DNA from 2 places in the Nocardioides daedukensis genome. Region 2 is predicted to be linked to the other one. Evidence: riboswitches for the same ligand, from Rfam matches in the RefSeq annotation. Region 2 holds a riboswitch; the other holds the start of a gene.
The links. A riboswitch is a leader RNA that binds a small molecule or an ion and turns the genes downstream of it on or off. The one in region 2 is predicted to bind thiamine pyrophosphate.

Region 1 (4,410 bases), 1.5 Mb from region 2:
CGGCCACGCTCAAGCTGGCCTCGACGTCTTCGTGCTCTTCGGTCATCTCTGTCTCCCGATCATCTGCGTTGCTGTCGGGAACGACAGTAGTAGAAGACCAGAACTGAAACCTGTTCTAGCATAGTCCCCATGATCCCCGACCCGTTCGCCCCCGCCACCCTCGGCCCGGTCCGCCTCCGCAACCGGGTCGTGAAGGCCGCGACCTTCGAGGGGCGCACCCCCGACGGGGTCGTCTCCGATGCGCTCATCGACTTCCACCGCACCATGGCCGCCGGCGGAGTCGGACTGACCACGGTCGCCTACTGCGCCGTCGCTCCGGAGGGCCGCACCCACGCCGAGCAGCTGGTGATCGGTCCACGCACCGCGCCCGGCCTGGCCCGCCTGGCCGACGCGGTGCACGCCGAAGGCGGGGCGATCTCCGCCCAACTCGGCCACGCCGGGCCGGTCGCCAACGGCCGCTCCAACGGCGTACACGCCCTTGCCGCCAGCCGGATGCCCAGCCCGCTGTCGATGCAGATGATCCGCACCGCCAGCGAGGCCGACCTGGCCAGGATCACCAAGCAGTACGCCGCCTCCGCGCGCATCCTGGTCGACGCCGGGTTCGACGTGCTCGAGGTGCACATGAGCCACAGCTATCTGATCTCCTCCTTCCTCGCCCCCGCCCTCAACCGGCGCAAGGACCGTTGGGGCGGTTCGCTGGAGAACCGTGCCCGCCTGGCACGCCAAGTCGCCCAGGCGGTCCGTGACGAGGTCGGCGACGAGGTCGCGGTGATCGCCAAGAGCAGCCTCAGCGACGGGTTCAAGGGCGGCCTGACCACCCCCGAGGGCATCGAGCTCGCGCAGATGCTGGAGTCCGACGGGACCCTCGACGCGCTGCAGCTCACCGGCGGCAGCTCCCTGATGAACCCGATGTACCTCTTCCGTGGCGGCGTCCCGCTCAAGGAGTTCGCCGCGTCGATGCCGCTCCCGGTGCGATGGGGGATGCGGACCGTCGGCAAGGGCTTCCTCAAGGAATATCCCTTCGAGGAGGCCTACTTCCTCGAGAAGGCGCTCCAGTTCCGCGAGGCGGTCCAGATGCCGCTGATGCTGCTCGGTGGGATCAACGAGCGCGCCACGATCGAGAAGGCGATGGAGCTCGGCTTCGACTACGTCGCGATGGGACGCGCGCTCCTCTTCGAGCCGGGACTGGTCAACAGGCTGGCCGGGGAGGTCGGCGGAGCCGGCGCGTGCATCCACTGCAACCGGTGCATGCCGACCATCTATGCGATCGGTGGGACGCACTGCCCGGTGCTCGCCGGGCGGTGAGGCTCAGCTGGGCAGTGCGGTGACCACGACGTTGCTCTGCCAGGACGAGCCGTCCCAGTCCTCGCAGGTGATCACCACCAGGCGCGCCTCGCTGGTCTGGTCGAAGAGGGTCTCCGCCTGGGCGGCGAGCTCCTCCTTGGTGAGCACTCGGACGTCCTCGACGACGTAGTCGATGTTGCCCTTGTCGGTGTGCACGCTGACCGCGTCACCGTCCTTGAGGTTCTCCAGGTCCTTGAGGGCGCCGGCGCCGGTGTGGATGGTGTGCCCGGTGACCAGCGCGGAGCCGCGCTTCGCGCCGGGCCTGGCGCCCTCGCTCCACCACCCGATCACGTTGGCATCGGCCGGCGGGTCGAGCACCCGGTTCTTGGACCGGATCGGGACCACGGGCGAGTCGACCTCGAGGGCCGGGATCAGGATGCGATCGGGTCTGCCGGGCCCGGTGGCGGTGCGCGGCCGCACACTCGGGGTGGGGGCCAGGCTCGGGGTCGCGGACGCGGTGGGTGCGACGGAGCCGGGCGGCGACGCGGAGTCGTCCCCGAACGGGTTGACGGCCACGGCCAGTCCGATCAGCAGGGCGAGGGCGATCACGGCTGCCACGGCGTAGGCCCGAGCGGTGCGAGTCATTGTGCGCAGTACCCGTTCAGCTGACCGTTCATTTTTCTGTTCATCTGTCTGGCCCCTCCCCAGGTGGCCCGGCCGCGGTGCCGGTTCATCACACACTGCCCCACGTCGCGGGGTGTCGCAAACGCGGAGTCGCCGACCGGGTAGATTGCCAAGCACAGACAGGGGAGCCCTCCGACGGAGGGCTGAGAGTGCGGAACCGCCGCAGACCCTCAGGACCTGATCCGGTTAGCACCGGCGAAGGGAGTCGGAGAAACGATGAACCGCGCGCTGCGCACTGCACTGTCCACGGCCACAGCCACCCTCCTGGCGACTGCGACGCTGTCGTCCTGTTCGCTCGTCGGGGGCGGAGACGACGACGAGGGCGGCAGCACCGTCACCCTGGTCACCCACTCGTCCTTCAACCTGCCCAAGGAGCTCATCGAGCAGTTCGAGGAGGACTCCGGCCACCAGCTCAAGGTGAAGGCGGCCGGCGACGGCGGGACGCTCACCAACGAGCTCGCGCTGAACCGGAACAACCCCACCGGCGACGTCGCCTTCGGTGTGGACAACACCTTCGCCTCCCGGGCGATCGAGGAGAAGGTCTTCGAGGCCTACGAGCCCGAGCTGCCGGCTGGCGCGGAGAGCCTGCGGATCCAGGGCGAGGGCGCCGAGATGATGGTCCCGGTCGACCACGGATCGGTCTGCGTGAACGTCGACCTCGACTGGTTCGCCGAGAAGGACCTGAAGGCGCCCAAGCGGCTCGCCGACCTCACCGAGCCGGCGTACAAGGACCTCTTCGTCATCCCCGGCGCGTCGACCAGCACACCGGGGATGGCGTTCCTGCTCGCCACGATCGCGGAGTACGGCGACCAGTGGCCGGCGTACTGGAAGAAGCTGATGGCCAACGGGGCCAAGCTGACCCAGGGCTGGAGCGACGCCTACGAGGGTGACTTCACCGGAGCCAGCGACAAGGGCAAGCGCCCGATCGTGGTCTCCTACGACACCTCGCCGGCCTTCACCGTCACCGATGACGGCACGACGACGACCGCAGCCCTGCTCGACACCTGCTTCGAGCAGGTCGAATATGCCGGCGTCCTGGCCAACGCGGACAACCCCGAGGGTGCGCGCGCGTTGATCGACTTCCTGCTCAGCGAGGACGTGCAGAAGGCCCTGCCGGACAGCATGTACGTCTTCCCGGTCGACGACAGCGTCGCCCTGCCCGAGGCGTGGGAGAAGTTCGCCGAGCAGCCGAGCGATCCCTACACGGTGCCGCCCGCAGAGATCGCCGAGAACAGGTCCGCCTGGCTCTCCGAGTGGACGGACATCACCAGCCGTTGAGAAGACTGAGCGCCCTTGCCGGGCTGGCACTCGTGCCGGTCCTGGTGATGGGCGTCTTCTTCGTGCTCCCCGTCAGCGGGATGCTCGCCCTGGGCCTGTGGCCCGACGGCGACTTCTCGCCCTTTGCGGTGCTCGAGGTGCTGGGCCGGCCCCGGGTCGGACGCGTCCTGTGGTTCACCGTCTGGTCGGCGAGCGTCGCCACCCTGGCCACGCTCGCCCTCGGCATCCCCACGGCATACGTCCTGCACCGGCTCCGCTTCCCGGGTCGCACCGTGTTGCGTGCGCTCTTCCTGGTGCCGTTCGTGCTGCCCACCGTCGTGGTCGGCATCGCCTTCAAGCACCTGCTGGGTGGCCCGCTCGCGGCCCTCGACCTGGAGGGCACCCCGGTAGCGATCATCGCCGCGATGGTCTTCTTCAACCTGGCCGTGGTGGTGCGCACCGTCGGTACCGCCTGGGAGGGACTCGACCCGCGATCCGGTGAGGCGGCCGCCGCCCTCGGCGCGACGCCGTGGCAGGTCTTCCGGACCGCGACCCTGCCCGCACTGCGCGGCTCGATCATCTCGGCGGCCAGCGTGGTCTTCCTCTTCTGCGCGACGGCGTTCGGCGTCGTGCTGATCCTCGGCGGGTTGCGCTACGCGACGATCGAGACCGAGGTCTACCTGCTCACCACGACCCTCTTCGACCTGCCGGCGGCCGCGGCGCTGTGCCTGCTTCAGCTCGTGGTCGTCACCCTCCTGTTGTACGCCGCACACCGCGCGCGTTCGGGCAGTGGCACGTCGGTGGAGCGTCGAGCGGTCGCACCCGTGGCGATCCGTCGTCGCGACCTCCCGGCGCTGGGGATCATGGGGCTGGGAATGCTCCTGGTGACCGCACCGGTCCTCGACCTGGTGGCCGGCTCGTTCCGGGTGCAGGGGGGATGGGGACTGGGGAACTATCGCTCGCTGGGCACGGTGGGGGAGGGCAGCCTGGTCGAAGCATCTGTCCTCGACGCGCTGCTCAACTCGCTGCGCACCGCGGTCGACGCGACCTGGATGGCGTTGCTGCTGGGCCTGCTGGTCTCGGTGATCGTCACCCGTCGCTCGCACTCGACGGCCGAGCGCCGAATGCGCGGTGTGCTCGACGGTTTCTTCATGCTGCCGCTGGGTGTGTCCGCGGTGACCCTGG
Region 2 (4,410 bases):
CCGAAGGTCAGGCCGCCAGGTTGATGGCGTGCTCGTCCGGTGGATCGAGCGGGGTGGTGCCTTGTCCGGGGGTGACTCGCCATCGCTGTTCGTAGGGGTCGCTCCAGTGGTAGGACCCGTCGGGTTCGCGCCGGTAGGTCCAGCCGGCGAAGGTTTTCATCCGGTGGTGGCTCCTGCACAGGCAGGCGAGGTTGTCGGGGTTGGTCTGCCCGGGTGGACCGTGGGGGTCGTAGGCGTCGATGTGGTCGAGGTCGGTGCGGTTGGCGGTGATGGTGCAGTAGGGGAAGACGCAGTGTTGGTCGCGGAGCTGGACCTGTTCGCGCATCCGCTCGGGTGGGTTGTGCTGGTCGACGGCCCAGGCTTCGGTCAGGTCGATCACGGGTGTGATCCGGGCGTTTGATCCGAGCCGGGACAGCCAGTCCTGGACGAGGCTCAGGAGCTGGGCTCCGAGCCTGCCGGCGTCGACCACTTTCGTGTCGGGGTCGAGGTCGCCGCGCAGGGTGCGGATGATGTCGGCGAGGGTGAAGTGGAGGTGGAGCTTGGCGGTGACGTAGGACCGGGTCGCGGGGAGCGGTGCGCCGGTGGTGGGGTGGATCGGGTCGCCGAATCCGGCCGCCACGGAGGCGGCGCGGGCTGCGGCTGCGGCGTCGAAGGCAGCTTCTGCGGTGGCTTGTGCATCGGCGAGTGCGGCGGCCAGGCCACCGTTGGGTGCATGTCCCTGGCCGCCTGCGTCGCGGCCATCGGAGGTGCCGTTCGCGGAAGGGCTGCGGCGGCCAGATCCAGTCTCTTTCCCGGCTGTTTCTGCTGCGGCTCGGGCTGTGGCCATCGCGTCGAGGACCGCATCCTTGGTGTAGTCGGCTGGGCAGTCCTCGGGAGTGAGCGGGCTGCGCTGCAGACCGGCAGCACCGTCGGACTCTTGTGCAGTGGGGTTGGGGGTGTGGTCTCGACTGTCCGGGCTCGTTGCTCGCCCTGCTCGATCACCCGCTCCTCCGTCGGCCTGGTCGCTGGCGCTGAGGTCGAGGGTGTCCTGGCAGGTGGCGTGCCGGTCGGCGATGACGCCGAGTGCTTTGGCTTTGCGTTGGGCGTGGGTGTCGGGGTCACCCAGGCGACCGAGGGTGGTGGCTTCGTCGTTGATCAGCTGGTGGAACTTTTCCAGGTCGAGGCTGTCCCCGATCGCGTCCAGTCGTGAGGTGCCGGGCGCGTAGCCGGCGTCGTGGTTCACGCGCACGTCCCAGTCGTCCTTGCCGGTCTCGGCCTTCTTCATCAGTTCGGGGTGGAAGGTGGCGATGGCTTGCCGGATGACGAACTGGATCTGCTTCCACCCATACGATCCCCGTCCGTCGAGCTGCTGGTCGATCCAGTTGACGCAGTTGTGGGAGAGCCGGGTGGTGTCGCGGGCGATCTGGGCCGCGGTCCAGACCGGCAGCTCCAGTGCCACGACTCGGGCCCAGGTGCGTGGCAGGCGGTGCTGTAGGTCGAGGGCGTCGGAGAGGATCTGTGCCGCGGTTCCGGTGGACAGGCCTGCGGTGGCGGCGTAGGCCTCGACGGCGAAGACCGCTACACCGGGTGTTCCTTCGCCGCCGACGCGGGAGTCGCATCCGGACAGGCCCGGCAGCCTGACGTCACCGAACGTGGCAGCGTCGCCGTCATCGAGGAGCGGGTGGGTGATGCACCACTGGTGGGCCACCGCGTAGCGCCGTGCCGCGATTGCGAGGGCGTCTCGCGAGAGCCCGGAGACCTCTGAACACAGCGCAGCACCGTCGAGGTCCTCGACCCCGAACGTGGTGGCGGCTGCGGTGTTGTTCATGACTAGAACTCAATCAGGCAGCACCGACAACGAAGCCCCGAAACAGCGCCAATATCCCGAACTGTGGACACCAATCGAAGAAAGTTTTGTGGCCGCGGGTCAGTGCCCCTCAACTACCAGCCGTGACCGGCGCCAGCCCCTGCGCTATCGTCGGGGCAAATCCACCACGGGTGCTCGCGGCAGCGGGCTGAGATGGGGCTGAAGCCGCTCCGACCGTAGAACCTGATCCGGGTAATGCCGGCGCAGGAAGCGAGGAGCAGTTCCGTGCTTGCACGACTTTTTTGCCTGGTCGACACCACAGATGACCTCACCCTGCTGCCCGAGATGGCAGCGCTCGGAGTGGACGGGTTCCAGGTCCGCGCCAAGGCCGCCTCCACCCGCGAGCTCCGCACCGCGACCGAGTCCGCCCTGGCCACCGGGGCCTGTGTGGTGGTCAACGATCGCCTCGACGTGGCCCTCGCCGCGGGAGCTCACGGCGTACATCTCGGGGCCTCGGACCTTCCGGTCGCCGCCGCCCGACAGTTGGCGCCACGCCTGTTGATCGGCGCCACCTGCCGCAGCGCTCGCCAAGTCAGGCAGGCCCGGGCCGACGGAGCGGACTATGCGGGCTTCGGACCGATCTTCGCCACCACGACGAAGACCGGCCTGCCGGACCCGCTGGGCGTGAATGCGCTGCGCGAGGCCTCCGGAATCCTGCCGCTGATCGCCATCGGTGGCATCGACGCCACCACCGCCGGGGCCGCACGCCGGGCCGGAGCACACGGCGTGGCCGCGATCGGTGCCATCTGGCGACATCTGGACCCACTACGTGCCGCAAGGGAACTCGTCGAAGCCGTGTCCTGATGCGGGTGCTGGTGCGCGGCGCGGGCATCATCGGCCTCTCCGTCGCCGACGAGCTCGCCCGCCGCGGGCACGAAGTCACCGTCATCGACCCGACCCCGGGTGCCGGGGCGTCGCATGCCGCTGCCGGGATGCTCAGCCCGAGCAGCGAGGTCTGGCACGGCGAGGAGGAGATCCTGCGGCTGGGGCTGCGGAGCATGGCGTTGTGGGCGGAGTACGCCGAGCGGCTCGGCGTGGCCGTGCATCGCACCGGCACCCTGCTCGTCGGCCATGACCGCGGGGACCTGCAGCAGGTCGAACGTCAGGCCCGGCTCCTGGGCACGGCCGAGCTGCTCGGCAACACGGCCGTGCGCGCCCTCGAACCCCGACTGCACCCACGGGTCGCTGGCGGACTCCTGCTGGCCGACGACCACAGCGTCGACCCACGCGCGGTGGTCGGCGCCCTGCGCCGTCGGGTCGACGTCGTTCCCGACATCGGCGCGGAGGCCTTCGGTGCGGAGAAGATGGTGCTCGCCACGGGCGCGCATCTCCCGCAGCCCTGGTCGCACCTGGTCCGCGGTGTGCGTGGCGAGATCATCCGCGGCCACTGTGTCGACCCGCCCACCCGCACGGTCAGGGGCTGGGTGCGTGGACGTCAGGTCTATGTCGTGCCGCGCACCGGAGGCGGCATCGTCATCGGTGCCACCAGCGAGGAGCACGACGCCCCACCCGAGGTGACGCTCGGCGGGATCCACGCGCTCATCGAGGACGCACGCACCCTCCTGTCGGGCCTGGACCGGGCCACCTTCACCGAGGCGATCGCCCGGGACAGGCCGGCCAGTCCGGACCACCTCCCGCTGATCGGGCGCGCGCCGGGACGCGACGACGTCGTCCTTGCCGCCGGTCTGTTCCGGCACGGCGTACTTCTCGCCCCTCTCGCCGCGCAGCTGGTCGCGGACGCCGTCGAGGGCGCGCCACCCGATTCCGCACTCGACCCATCTCGCTTCGAATCGTCAAGCCAGGAAGGAAATCCATGCTGATCACCCTCAACGGAGCCGCCACGGAAGTGGCCGACGGGACACCCCTCACCGCACTCCTGCCCACCGAGCGCCGCGGAACTGCGGTGGCCCTCAACGGCGAGGTCGTGCCGCAACCCAGGATCGCGGACCGACGCCTCGTCTCCGGGGACCGGATCGAGATCGTGACGGCGGTGCAGGGCGGATGACTCTCCAGATCGCCGGTCGCGCGTTCGACTCCCACCTCCTCCTGGGCAGCGGTGGCCTGCCGAACGCCGCACTGCTGGCACCGATCATCGAGGCCGCCGAGCCGGCACTGGTCACGGTGAGCATGCGGCGTACGTCGTCACTCGCCGCGGGTGGGCCGCTGTCGACGATCCGTCGCCTGGGCGTCCCGGTGCTGCCCAACACCGCCGGTTGCCTGAGCGCCCGCGAGGCGATCCTGACCGCCGAGCTGGCGCGGGAGGCGCTCGGGACCGACTGGATCAAGCTCGAGGTGATCGGTGACGAGACCAACCTGATGCCGGACGGAACCCAGCTCCTCGAGGCCGCCGAATCCCTTGTCCGCAAGGGATTCACCGTCCTGCCCTACACCAACGACGACCCGGTGCTGGCCCGCAGGCTTGCTGACGCGGGGTGCGCCGCAGTGATGCCGTTGGGCTCGCCGATCGGTTCCGGGCTGGGAATCCTGAACCCGCACGCCATCGAATCGGTGGTGGCGGCGGTCGACGTACCCGTCGTCCTGGATGCGGGCATCGGCACCGCCTC

Region 1: it holds a riboswitch for thiamine pyrophosphate, as region 2 does, so the genes downstream of both, BJ980_RS09425 (thiamine ABC transporter substrate-binding protein) here and BJ980_RS16430 (thiamine phosphate synthase) in region 2, are expected to answer to the same signal.

What each region holds. Positions count from the first base shown of each region.
Region 1 is NZ_JACCAA010000001.1:1,888,405-1,892,814, reverse strand. It holds gene BJ980_RS09440 (hypothetical protein) at 1-46, opposite strand, end outside; gene BJ980_RS09435 (oxidoreductase) at 130-1,305, shown strand; gene BJ980_RS09430 (class F sortase) at 1,309-1,929, opposite strand; TPP riboswitch at 2,080-2,189, shown strand; gene BJ980_RS09425 (thiamine ABC transporter substrate-binding protein) at 2,185-3,246, shown strand; gene BJ980_RS19280 (ABC transporter permease) at 3,222-4,410, shown strand, end outside.
Region 2 is NZ_JACCAA010000001.1:3,373,067-3,377,476, forward strand. It holds gene BJ980_RS16425 (HNH endonuclease signature motif containing protein) at 8-1,807, opposite strand; TPP riboswitch at 1,964-2,074, shown strand; gene BJ980_RS16430 (thiamine phosphate synthase) at 2,072-2,650, shown strand; gene BJ980_RS16435 (FAD-dependent oxidoreductase) at 2,650-3,666, shown strand; gene thiS (sulfur carrier protein ThiS) at 3,660-3,851, shown strand; gene BJ980_RS16445 (thiazole synthase) at 3,848-4,410, shown strand, end outside.